4 regions of the Priestia sp. SB1 genome follow, and region 1 is predicted to be linked to each of the others. Evidence: riboswitches for the same ligand, from Rfam matches in the RefSeq annotation. Region 1 holds a riboswitch; each other region holds the start of a gene.

What was found. A riboswitch is a leader RNA that binds a small molecule or an ion and turns the genes downstream of it on or off. The one in region 1 is predicted to bind cobalamin.
Region 2: it holds a riboswitch for cobalamin, as region 1 does, so the genes downstream of both, WKH56_RS15380 ((2Fe-2S) ferredoxin domain-containing protein) here and metE (5-methyltetrahydropteroyltriglutamate--homocysteine S-methyltransferase) in region 1, are expected to answer to the same signal.
Region 3: it holds a riboswitch for cobalamin, as region 1 does, so the genes downstream of both, nikA (nickel ABC transporter substrate-binding protein) here and metE (5-methyltetrahydropteroyltriglutamate--homocysteine S-methyltransferase) in region 1, are expected to answer to the same signal.
Region 4: it holds a riboswitch for cobalamin, as region 1 does, so the genes downstream of both, WKH56_RS19430 (cobyric acid synthase) here and metE (5-methyltetrahydropteroyltriglutamate--homocysteine S-methyltransferase) in region 1, are expected to answer to the same signal.

Annotation. Positions count from the first base shown of each region.
Region 1 covers NZ_JBBJSS010000006.1:397,958-401,078, reverse strand. Annotated here, with positions in the region: gene WKH56_RS23990 (metallophosphoesterase family protein) at 1-62, shown strand, start outside; gene WKH56_RS23985 (hypothetical protein) at 220-390, shown strand; gene WKH56_RS23980 (hypothetical protein) at 649-900, shown strand; SAM riboswitch class I at 981-1,091, shown strand; cobalamin riboswitch at 1,171-1,359, shown strand; gene metE (5-methyltetrahydropteroyltriglutamate--homocysteine S-methyltransferase) at 1,510-3,121, shown strand, end outside.
Region 2 covers NZ_JBBJSS010000004.1:55,655-58,775, reverse strand. Annotated here, with positions in the region: gene cobJ (precorrin-3B C(17)-methyltransferase) at 1-1,160, opposite strand, end outside; gene WKH56_RS15380 ((2Fe-2S) ferredoxin domain-containing protein) at 1,174-1,554, opposite strand; cobalamin riboswitch at 1,655-1,834, opposite strand; cobalamin riboswitch at 1,953-2,131, opposite strand; gene WKH56_RS15375 (hypothetical protein) at 2,278-2,436, opposite strand; gene WKH56_RS15370 (hypothetical protein) at 2,604-2,759, opposite strand; gene WKH56_RS15365 (M42 family metallopeptidase) at 2,788-3,121, opposite strand, start outside.
Region 3 covers NZ_JBBJSS010000012.1:32,468-35,588, reverse strand. Annotated here, with positions in the region: gene nikA (nickel ABC transporter substrate-binding protein) at 1-1,098, opposite strand, end outside; cobalamin riboswitch at 1,243-1,433, opposite strand; gene ftsZ (cell division protein FtsZ) at 1,436-2,440, opposite strand; gene WKH56_RS31410 (tautomerase family protein) at 2,800-3,121, opposite strand, start outside.
Region 4 covers NZ_JBBJSS010000005.1:240,638-243,758, forward strand. Annotated here, with positions in the region: gene WKH56_RS19425 (FecCD family ABC transporter permease) at 1-110, opposite strand, end outside; gene WKH56_RS19430 (cobyric acid synthase) at 316-1,842, opposite strand; cobalamin riboswitch at 1,935-2,114, opposite strand; gene WKH56_RS19435 (YdcF family protein) at 2,262-2,825, shown strand; gene WKH56_RS19440 (APC family permease) at 2,884-3,121, opposite strand, start outside.

The DNA of each region.
Region 1 (3,121 bases):
ACGACATTTTAGGACCTCTTCTTTGGAAGGATTTTGGACGACCTCGAAGAAGTTGTTTGTAAAAACAAGAAAGTAGAAAGCTAGGTTCAAAAAAAAGAGGCTGGGAAAAAAGGGTTTTAGGCGAAATGAAAAATGAACCACTAATCAAGCATCTTGATTAGTGGTTCATTTTTTTATTAGGGTAAACGTAGATTTCATGTGTATAGGTCTTTCTAGTAGGTGATTGGAGGACAAGACGAAGACTCCTGCGGGAAAAGCGGAACAGGTGAGACCCCACAGGAGCTTATGCGACGAGGAGGCTCAGCGACCGCCCGCGGAAAGCGAAGTCTTATACGGAAATCAACTGCGGTGTCACAAGCGATTCAGCTCATGAATCCCATTTGCCTTTAGATTGGATTCACTTCGTTATGTCTCAACCTCTTTTGGAAAACCGTACGAAACCTTGTAGCAGAAGGCTAAGCCAAGCGTTATAATAGATAGTGAATGATGATATATTCTCTATATTTGTCATATATTTGTATTACATATGTAATTGAAGAAAAACATTCACTTGATATACTGTTTAATGACTTAACTTTATCTTAACATTCACAGTGAAATGCCTGTTTATAGAAACTTAGAACATACACAGCAAATGGAGGAGCTATCATGGCAAACGAAAAGATGCAAGAAGGACTCAATCGTTTTATTAAGGAAGATTTAAATGACCTTTTAGGTAGACTGTTCCCCCTAATGGACCGAGAATGTGCGGAAGAAAAGAGAATGCTTATCGAAACGGCGGTAGAGTACATTTATTCTTCAGGGTATCATCAAGGAGCAAAAGACTTGATCGAAACACATCGAAAAGATGATTACAAATTATTAAGGCAAAAATTAGCGTCAACGCCTCCTGAAAACTAATTTTTTTGAAATTTCTTTTGACAACATAAATGTAAGGTGTTAAGATGACTTTACATTCAAAATATTATAAACAATTAAAACTCTTATTGAGAGAGGCGGAGGGACTGGCCCTGTGAAGCCCGGCAACCATTTAACAATCTTGTTAAAAAGGTGCTACATCCTGCAAAGCGTACAGCTTTGAAAAATAAGAGAGGATTTCATAGATACTATGCCTCTCTATTCATAATAGAGAGGCTTTTTATTTTATGTAAAGGTGTTTTGAATGAACAATTTCATAGAAATGCATCAGGTGCTGTGTAACGAATGTACGCAGCTTAAAAGGGAAGACCGGTGAAAAGCCGGCGCGGTCCCGCCACTGTAATGGGGAGCAACTTATTAACCACTGTTTCATGTTGAAATGGGAAGGGATAGGAAGCGATGAACCTAAGTCAGGAGACCTGCCTGTTGTATGCACTTAAGCTCTACGGGATATAGAGAGGAGTGAGGAATACGTGTTGAGAAAAACAGGCTATCTCAACTTTAGTTAAGTATGCGTATCATCTCTCTTTTCATTTCGAAAAGGGAGATTTTTTAGTTTAGCGATAAAAAAATATACAGGGAGTGGAAAAAATGAGCAGTGTAAAAAGTTCAAATGTAGGTTATCCAAGAATTGGTGAAAAACGAGAATGGAAAAAAGCGCTTGAGCAGTTTTGGGCAGGAAAGCTAGAGAAAGATATCTTTCTTCAGGAAATTGAAGCTCTTCGTCTAGGACATCTGAAAAAACAGCGTGACGCAGGAATTGAATTAATTCCAGTCGGCGATTTTAGCTTATACGATCACGTGTTAGATACAGCCGCTATGTTTGGTTTGGTGCCAAAGCGCTTTGAATATAACGGAGGCCCGGTATCGCTTGAAACGTATTTTGACATCGCGCGAGGAACAAAAGGTGCGGTAGCTTCTACGATGACAAAATGGTTTAACACAAATTATCACTACATCGTACCCGAGCTTGAGGAATGTACGCCGGCACTTGTAGAAAATCGCCCGCTTCAATTTTACAAAGAAGCAAAACAAAAGCTGAATATCAAAGGCAAACCCGTTATTTTAGGTCCAGTAACATTTGTGAAGCTGTCAAAAGGATATAAAAAAAGTGAGTTTAAAAAAGTAGTTGAACAATTTGTTCCTCTGTATGCGACTATTTTAGCTGAGCTTCAGGCAGAAGGAGTAGAGTGGGTACAAATAGATGAGCCGGTTTTAGCTACAACGCTATCAAAAGAAGACCTGGCGCTCTATAAAGAAGTCTATGAAGCTTTGAAAAAAGCGGCACCGAATGTAAAAGTCATTTTGCAGACGTATTTTGACAGCGTAGATTACTATAAAGAAGTAGTTGCTCTTCCTGTTCACGGAATTGGATTGGATTTTGTACATGACCGAGGCGAAAATCTCACGGCGCTTAATAAATATGGTTTTCCAACTGATAAAGTGCTGGCAGCAGGAGTGATTGACGGACGAAACATTTGGCGTGAAAACTTGGACGAACAGCTTTTAACAATCAGTGAAATTGAAGAAGCTGTATCAAAAGACCGTTTGATTCTGCAGCCTTCATCAAGTTTATTACATGTTCCTGTCACGGTGAAAAGCGAAAAAACCATTGAGCCAATTCTAAAAAACGCGCTGTCTTTTGCAGATGAAAAGCTAAAGGAAATCACGCTTTTAACAAAAGCGGTGCAGCAAGGAAAAGAAGCAATTGAAAAAGAAATAAGTGTAAACAAACAGGCGATTCAAGCATTAAATGGATCATCTTTTCGAAATCACCAAGACGTGCAAAAAGAGCTGAAGCAGCTGGACAGCTATAAAGCAGAGCGCCAAGCGCCGTTTGACGTACGTCAACGCGTTCAACAAGAAGCGTTTCAACTGCCGCTTCTTCCAACGACAACAATTGGAAGCTTTCCGCAAACAAAAGAAGTGAGAAAAGAGCGTCTAAAGTGGCGTAAAGGAGAATTGAGCGACAAAGCGTATGAAGCGTACATTAACGCTGAAATCAAAAAATGGATTGAAATTCAAGAAGACATCGGCTTAGATGTCCTTGTGCACGGAGAGTTTGAGCGTACGGACATGGTTGAATACTTCGGTGAAAAATTAGGAGGCTTTCAGTTTACGAAGTTTGGCTGGGTGCAATCATACGGTTCTCGCTGCGTCAAGCCGCCGCTTATTTACGGAGATGTCTCGTACGAGCAGGCGA
Region 2 (3,121 bases), on a different contig from region 1:
GAAGCTGATTGGAGCTTTTTAATAATCACATCTGGCTGAGCCGTTGGAATTTGCAGTTTGATTTGATGGTCAGGCGTATACTCCATCGTACCTTTTTCACCAACAACTTCTGCTAGTGTTGTCATTTGAACGGGCGTAAACTTCTTATTCGCAAGCCCTGGACTAACTGCCACTTCAAAAATAGACTCAATTGGCTGGTGTACGACCGGTGAAGTAGTTTCACCTAAAATTGCTTGAAGCGCTTCTTCTGCCAGAGCTCGTGAAGCTGCTTTTTCTTCTTTTGTATTCTGAACATCTTCAATAGCTGAAGCCGTTTGCTTTACAGTCTCCTCTTGATCAAGAGCCCATGGTTCTGCTTCTTTTCGAAGTCGCTGATGCGGTCTTAGCGGCTGCTCTGTTTGGTTGAGGGTATATTTCCGCTGATACCCGCGCGGTGTAATCATTAAGTCATCGTAAAAGAACGTAGATGAATTTCCGACAACAACGGTAGTCAGCATGCCTATTTCATGATTTAACATGTCTTTTAAATTGGTCATTACCACTTCTTCACGGTCACGATAAGCGCTTTTCACAAGACCAACAGGCGTATCGGGGGAACGGTATTTTAATAAAATCCTTTGCGCTTCCACAATTTGTCTTGTGCGTCTTCCGCTTTTCGGATTATAAAAAGCTACTACAAAATCTGCTTGTGCAGCTGCTTCGATTCGTTTTTCGATTAACTCCCAAGGCGTAAGGTGGTCACTTAAACTAATCGTACAGGCATCATGCATCACGGGCGCCCCAAGGAGGGATGCGCATGAATTAATAGCCGAAATGCCAGGAATCACTTCCAGCTCTACGCCCGTTTCTTTTTTCCATCCTTTTTCAATCAACACTTCATACACAAGGCCGGCCATTCCGTATACTCCTGCATCTCCGCTTGAAATGACCGCCACGGTTTTTCCCGCTTCAGCTTGCTTTACGGCTTCTTGTGCACGGCTTACTTCTTCGGTCATTCCTGTACTAATAATTTGCTGATTCGTTAATAGTCCTTGAATTAATTCCACATAGGTTTTATAACCAATGATCATATCACTTTCTTGAATGGCTTCTCTTGCTCGCTGTGTAATATGTTCAAAGCTTCCTGGACCGAATCCAATAACTAACAGTTTACCTTTCATGCTAGCTCCTCCTTTATGCGTTACTTTTTACTTTGTCAATTCCTTCTATGGAGTCACTCTTTTCCGGAGAAACAAAACCGTTTTGATCATATTCATAAATAAGTGATTCCTTTATACTGCAGCCTCCTGCTAAATGTTCTTCAACAATTCGATGAGCTACGTTTTCAGTGACCTGCTTGTACCAATCTCCTGAAGGGTACACGATAGCTACAGGAGCATCTTTGCATCTTCCGTTACAGCGCGTACGGGTTGTGTGAACCGCTTCATCTAGATTCAGTTCAGTCACTTTATTTCGAATAGCTTGCGTGGCTTCTTCTCCACCTTTTCTCATACAGCTGCTTCCATTACAAATCAATACGTGATGCTTTGTTGCATTCAAGTTCCAAGTCGTCACACTCATTCGCTCCTTTACTAAAAAAACGCCTCTATCAATGATAGAGGCGCAGAAAATTCAAACTAAGTTTTTGCACTTCCACCTATATCCCGTAGGGTAAGCTTCGCATTAGAAAAAGGCTGGTTTCCTGACTTCGATTCATTACTTGATTGCGCCTTCCCGAATACAGTGGCATATGCAATCAGCTCCTCTTCACAGTGGCGGGTACCGCGCTGGCTTCACACCAGACTTCCCATTTAACGCAATGTGAACATTGCGCACCTTTTTTGCACGATATGTAGTTTTGTGCTACGAGAAAAACCCGCTTCGCTAATATGCGAGCGGGTAAAACGTCAGAATAAAAGTGTACACAAATGCCACTTTAAGCCAACGTTTCCCTTCCCGCTCCCCGGAGAAATAGAAACTTCACAATAAAGACAGGTCTCCTGACTTGTGTATCATTCTACTTGAGAACCTTCCCGTGATTTTTCCACAGTGGTTATACTCGTTCGTCCACACTTACAGTTGCGGGGGCAGTACTGGTCTTTCACCAGTTTCCCTATTAAGCCTTCTTGGCATCTTTACTGTTGCTGTTTGATATATATGAACCTTTTAAACTATCAGAATAATAGAAGTAACTACCATATCATAGCGTACATTTTTTTTTATTTCAACTCTATTCTTTTCGTAAGATACAAGAAGCTATAAAAAAACAAGAGCATAAAGTCAGCTCTTGTTTTTTCATTATATAGCTACTAATGTTAAATGAGGATCATTATAATACACGACTTCTGAAAGAACTTTACAGCCATTTGTTTTGGCAAAAGCTTCTCTCGCCTGCGTTTCAGTTTCAAATTCAAACATTTTCATTTCTTTTCCAGCATATACCGTCAGTACCCACATGAAAAGATTCGCCTCCGATTATTGTAGTGATCGCTATATCCACATTATGACGAAACCATATCCTTTTGAAAACCCATTCTACAAAACTTGTCACAAGAAACTTTTAAAAATTTAAAAACATTTTAACTTCTGTAAATGAACAAAATGTACAAAAGGTTTAAGCCGTATTATACCTCTTTAAAAAAGGTGCTTTTTTTACCAACTGTTGCTTCACCAGTAAAAAATATATAGTATTTATTAAAAAAAGAATCCGGACAGCCGGCTTCTTTTTTAGGAAAGGAAAGTACAGACATCATAGTCCCTTCCTGCTCTTTGTTTTGCATAAAAATACACTAATTAAATATTCCTTTCTTAAAGCAGAACCATGTTCGATTGGATATAGTGGTAAAGAAGCTTGTACGTATGGTTTAATGAATCTTGATGCGTTCTCTCAAACGCATGAGAAGAATCAATTCCTGGACCAATTAAGCCGTGTACGATGTCATGCCCGGCACGAATAGCAGCAGAAGCATCTGATCCGTAAAACGGATAAATATCTAATTTGTACTGAATATCGTGCTCCTTGGCTAGCTCCACCAAATGCTTTCTCAAACCGTAATGATATGGGCCGCTTGAATCTTTTACACAAATAGACACGGTGTATTCATCAGTAGATTGTCCATCTCCCATGGCACCCATATCAACC
Region 3 (3,121 bases), on a different contig from region 1:
TGGCAAAGAACTGTATGTGACAAGAGAGAGCGATAGTGGCTTTCCATTTTTGATTGCTTTGTCATTTTTGATTTGATAGCCTGCTTTCTCTAAATATTTTTTAGCAGATGTCATACCTCTTTGCTCATTAGCAGTACTATCAGCAAAAGGAAATTGGGGTAAAAATGGACCTCGAGCCGCTGCCGCTTGATTGTTCATGATGCTGCTAACAATTTCTTTTCGGTTCAATAAGGTATCGATAGCTTTTCTTACATTTTCGTCTTTTAATGCGTCATTGGTTTGATTGTAAAGCAATAAATGGGTGCGCACACTAGGTACTCCACTTACTTTAAAAGACGGATCTGTTTGTAAAGTGCCCAAGCTTTCTAAAGGCGGGCGATAAATAATATCGGCTGTTCCAGATTGAAGAGCAGCAACTCGCGCATTAGCATCTTCGTTAAATCCAAAGATCGCACTTTTCAATTTCACTTTTCCACCCCAATAATTTTCATATCTTTCTAATTTTACTTGATTTCCTTGATCAAAAGACAAGACGCGAAATGGACCCGTACCAATGGGCTTCTTAGCTATATTAGAAGCATCAACATCTATAATAGCTGTATTTGGATGCACTAATTCAGAAGGAAATTTAGGCATTGGTTCTTTTAATGTAATTGTCAGCGCATGACTGTTCGCTTTCATTTCTTTAATATTTAAAGCGTTTTTCATCGCATAACTTTGGTCTATCGTTCTTTGAAGAGAAGACTTAACGGCATTTGCATCCAGCGCTTTTCCGTTTTGAAACATGATGTTCTTTCTTATCATAAATGTCCATGTAAGGCCGTTATCTTTCGTTTCCCACTTTTCAGCAAGCCAAGGCTTTATTTTTAAATCGTCGTTGATTTTAACAAGCGTCTCCCCTACTCCCCCACGAACTGCTGTATAATTATCGTCCGTATGAGGATCAAGCGTTGCAGATGTAAAATTAAATAAAAACGTCACACTTTTATCCGTTTTCTTTCTTTCTTTTATACTTACGCTCTCTTCATTAGGAGCGCAAGCAGTGAGGCAAAGTAACACGAGAAATATCATAGATACAAGTTTTTTATTATTTATCATTCATTTTTCCACCTTCTATTTTAATACACAAAAAAAAGCACTTCTAAAAAGAAGTGCTTGCCTTCACAACAAATTCAGATAAACGTATCCCTTGTTTATCGTATTTTTGATTCTGCCAAAACACCTCCCTATCCTCGTAGGTTATTGTGTGCTGCGATTTATGGCAGGTCTCCTGGCTTCAAGTCATTGCCTTATACCGCCTTCCCGTCTCTAAATAGACAGTGGCTTTTTGACATAAGGCTCCTTGTTACAGTGGCGGGACCGCTCCGGATTTTCACCGGATTCCCTTTTAAGGCAATTGAAAAACAATTGCCACCATAAAAGCTGGTTATTTAATTTAGTAGCGTGCTCTTGAAACTCTAGAAGTGGAAGCTGATGGTGAAATATCTTCATCATCAAATCCAGTGGCAATAACGGTTACCATCATTTCGTCCTTTAAATCTTCATTAATCACAGATCCAAAAATCATATTTAAGTCCTGATCAGAAGCGGACGTGACAATATCTGCTGCTTCCTGTACTTCGTAAAGACTCAGGCTGCTGCCGCTCGTAATGTTCAGCAGCACGCCTCTTGCTCCATCAATCGATGCATCTAGCAGCGGACTAGAAATCGCTTTTTTCGCTGCTTCAATTGCTCGATCTGATCCCGAAGCTCGTCCGATACCCATAAGCGCAAATCCTTGATTAGACATAATTGTTTTTACATCAGCAAAGTCAAGGTTAATCAGCCCCGGAACAGCGATTAAATCTGAAATACCTTGAATACCTTGGCGAAGAACATTATCTGCTTCACGGAATGCTTCAAGCATAGGTGTCTTTTTATCAACGATTTCAAGCAAGCGGTCGTTTGGAATGACAATAAGGGTATCTACCGATTCATTCATCGCAGTAATACCGCCTACTGCTTGCTTGGTACGTTTATTTCCTTCAAACTTGAAAGGGCGAGTAACTACTCCAATTGTTAAAGCATTTAGTTCACGGGCAATTTGGGCAATAACCGGAGCTGCTCCAGTACCAGTGCCTCCCCCCATGCCAGCTGTTACGAATACCATATCTGCGCCTTGCAGTACTTCTTGAATTTGCTCTCTGCTTTCTTCTGCAGCTTCTCTTCCTACTTCTGGATTAGCTCCTGCACCTAATCCTCGCGTTAATGCCGCACCAATCTGCATTTTCACATCTGCTTTAGATAAATTAAGCGCCTGAGCATCCGTATTAACGGCGATAAATTCTACCCCTTGTACACCATGTTCAATCATACGGTTAACGGTGTTATTTCCTCCACCGCCGACTCCAATTACTTTAATTCGCACTAATGGCGATACATCTGCATCAAATCCAAACATTCTAAGTTCCTCCTCAATGATCAAAATTACTTTCTCTTATTATCCGAAAAAACACGTGAAGAACCTTTTACTCCTATGTTTAACGCGTAACTGTTCTTTTGTTTTACAGATTTTATACATTTCTCTTTTAACCTTTAAATCTTTACATCTTTATGTAAAATTATTGTTGTTCTGAAGTTAGTACGCCGAACTCTTTTTTGGTTTTCCCACTCAAAACGGCATATAAGCTTATTGTATCATTCATTTGACAGATGTCTGTATTTAATTTTGAGTAAGATGTGACTAAGAGAATAATATTTTTATAGACAAAATGAGAAAAAGCCCTTAGAAATAAGGGCTTCTCTAGATAATAAACCATTTTATAATTTCCCAGTTAAGAATTGAGCTTCTCCCATACCAAAGCTCCAGTCAGCATTACCGTTTTCAACAATTGAAATCATAATGTCGCTTGGCTGAATTCCGCAGCTTTCTCCCAGCTCTTTTACAATTAATTTGTAAAGAGCTTGTTTTTGCTCTTCTGTTCGCTGTTTGCTCGTCACACTTATAATAACCAAATCCTTGCTTCTCTCAAAGCCAAGACCTGTATCTTCAATAATCATTTCATGAGCAGGATGCTGATGTACAATTTGATAACGATCGCGTTCTGGGACGCCAAAGGCTTCTAGCATCGCTCGATGAGTA
Region 4 (3,121 bases), on a different contig from region 1:
AACGAAACTGTACCAATAAATACTCCCATAATCACCGAAGTACATACAATAAATAAACTGACTATGTATAAAATAGATGCTTTGTTTAAAAAAATACGTTTAAAAATCAATACTTTCAGCTCCTCTAGGAAACGAGGCGTGATGTTTTACATTACATTAACCATTCATTTTCCTGTCCATAAACCATGTTTCCATCCTACATAGTATTGGAAACAATCATCTTTTATTTGTTACGAGTGCTAGACTGTTGAACTAGGCAACGTAGAATAGCGTACTAAAGTTCTCGGTGAAAAAACAAGCGAAAACCTCTACAAGCTACACTTTTTGTGCTTGCTCCGGGCTTTTATAGTTGTCTATTAAATGATACAGCTTTTCCATATCTACAGCTTCTCTCACATATGCTGCTGCTTTTGAAAAAGACTCCTCTTTTTGCAGGCGACTGTTGAATGTATCCGTAATAGGCGGCAATTTTTTATGTTTACGAATTTGATTAAGCAAAGCTCTGCGCAAAGCATCGTTATGAAACACATCATGAACATACGTGCCAATGATGTTGTCTTTAACCGTTCCTTCTTTTTGATCATCTACCACCGCAAAGGCTTCCGTTATGCTTTTAGAAACCGTCTTTCCCATATGAATTTCATAGCCTTCAATCGAAACCTTCTCACTCTCTAACTGAACATATCCAGAAACTCTTTCTGTTTTTTTGCTGGTTGTCATAACGGTTTCCACTGGAAGCAAACCCAGCCCTTTAATAGATTCAATCCGGGACTCTACTGCATCGGGGTCCGTAATTGTCTCGCCTAACATTTGATATCCCCCGCAGATGCCAATAACGTGAGCGTTCGTTGCGTTCAAGACTTGATTAATGGCTAGAGCCAGGCCGCTTTCTTGTAAAAACTGCGCATCTTCAATCGTATTTTTGCTTCCTGGTAAAACAATTAAATCAGGCGTACCTAGTTGTGATGGCTTGGTTACAAGTCTCACATGACAGTCTTCTTCTAAGCTTAGAGGATCAATGTCTGTAAAATTTGAGATGCGAGGATACGAGATAACCGCAATATCGATTTCTTTTAACGGATTCACAAGCGTTGAGTAATTTCTGAGTGATAGCGAATCTTCAGCGTCAATTTCCACGTCGTGCATATAAGGAATCACTCCTAGTACCGGAACTCCCGTGTATTCTTCAAACCACTTCAATCCCGGTTTTAAAAGCTCTAAGTCTCCTCGGAATTTATTGATTAACACTCCAATTACTCTAGGTTTATGTTCATCTGGAAGCAATTGAAGAGTACCCACCAGACTCGCAAAAACCCCTCCTTTATCAATGTCTCCTACTAACACAACAGGGGCTTGGGCTATCTTTGCTACGCGCATATTTACCAGTTCCCGATCGTTCAAATTCACTTCAGCAGGACTTCCAGCACCTTCAATCACAATTCGATCATAATGATTGGCAAGCTCTTTATAAGACTCCGTGATAACGTTCAAACCTTCATTAAAAAATTCTTGCCGATACTGAAAAGCAAACATATTACGAAGCGGCTTTCCATGAACGACAATTTGAGATTCATGATCACGAGTTGGTTTAATTAAAATAGGATTCATATTGGTTGTTGCTTCTACTCCAGCCGCTTCAGCTTGAATTCCTTGCGCTCTTCCAATTTCTTTTCCATCCATTGTAATGTATGAATTAAGCGCCATATTTTGCGATTTAAACGGTGCAGTTTGATAGCCGTCTTCTTTAAAAATACGGCAAAACGCTGTAGCAATCATGCTTTTTCCAGCGTCTGAGTGCGTTCCTTGAATCATAAGAGGTTTTCCTTTTTTCACTTTTTCCACTCCCTATCACATAAAAAAACCTTAACTGTAAAAGTCAAGGTTTGGTCATGCGCTCATTAACACATTGTCTTGACTTATTTCTCCCACCGAAAAATAAGGGGTTTTTAAAAGCAGGTCTCCTGGCTTATGCTTCATTTTACTTCTGCATCCTTCCTAGTTTGACTAGTGGGTCTTTGCAGGTTCATCCACATTTACAGTAGCGGGGGCTGCACCGGATTTACACCGATTTCCCTATTATCCTCCTTAGAGGCACTTTTAAAATCATTTATTCTTTATTGTAACGAATTTTATAACCATTCACAATAACGATTTTCTTCTATTATTATATATTACTGTGTTTATACTTATTTGGGTCTCGTATGCTATAATAACAATTATTTTCCAAACATCTTATGAAATAGCTAGGAAGGTGCTCGTAGTTGAAGAAAAAAATCATTTATATCTTTATTAGTTTGCTTGTTCTTTACATAGCAATCATGTCTTTTTGTATGTATCAAACCGCTCATCAGCCTGTTCCGCAAAAAGCAGATTATGTGCTCATTTTAGGTTCCAAAGTAGACGGAGATCAAATGTCTCCTAGTTTAAAAGAACGAGCAAAAACGGCTTTATCTTATTTAAAGACTCATAAACAAACAAAAGTTATCGTAACGGGTGGAAAAGGATCCGATGAAGAAATTTCTGAAGCAGAAGCAGCCTATCGTTTTCTACGAAAAGAAGGAATTAAAAAGAATCGAATGATAAAAGAGGATCAGTCAACTTCTACTTTTGAGAATTTCACTTTCACTAAAAAGAAAGTTGATATTCAACACAAAAAAGTCGTGCTTGTTAGCAGTGATTTTCATTTATTTCGCGCCTCTATTATTGCCAAGCGTCAAGGTTTTGACGTTTATCCTTTAGGTGCAAAGACACCAAATTCAATTAAACTTCAAGCCTACTTTCGTGAGTATGCTGCTATCTTAAAAACGTGGCTGTTTGATAAATAAATAGAGTACACCCCTATACAAACGAAAAACACGGCATGAATTCATGCCGTGTTTTTTATTAATCATCCGTATCGATAACTGCTTTTGGTAAACCCGTGTATTTCGCCCAGTAGAAAATACCGATTGAAACAAGAGCAATTAAAATTAAGTCAAGCGGGTTGCTTAGCACACCTTGTCCTCCACCAAATGAGCCTAGGTAAGAGATAACAAGCATAATAATATAATAAGCAACTAGCCACCAAGCAGATTTAAGCTGCTGTGCAAATTTTACAACGTCAGTTGGTACGTATTTCTTA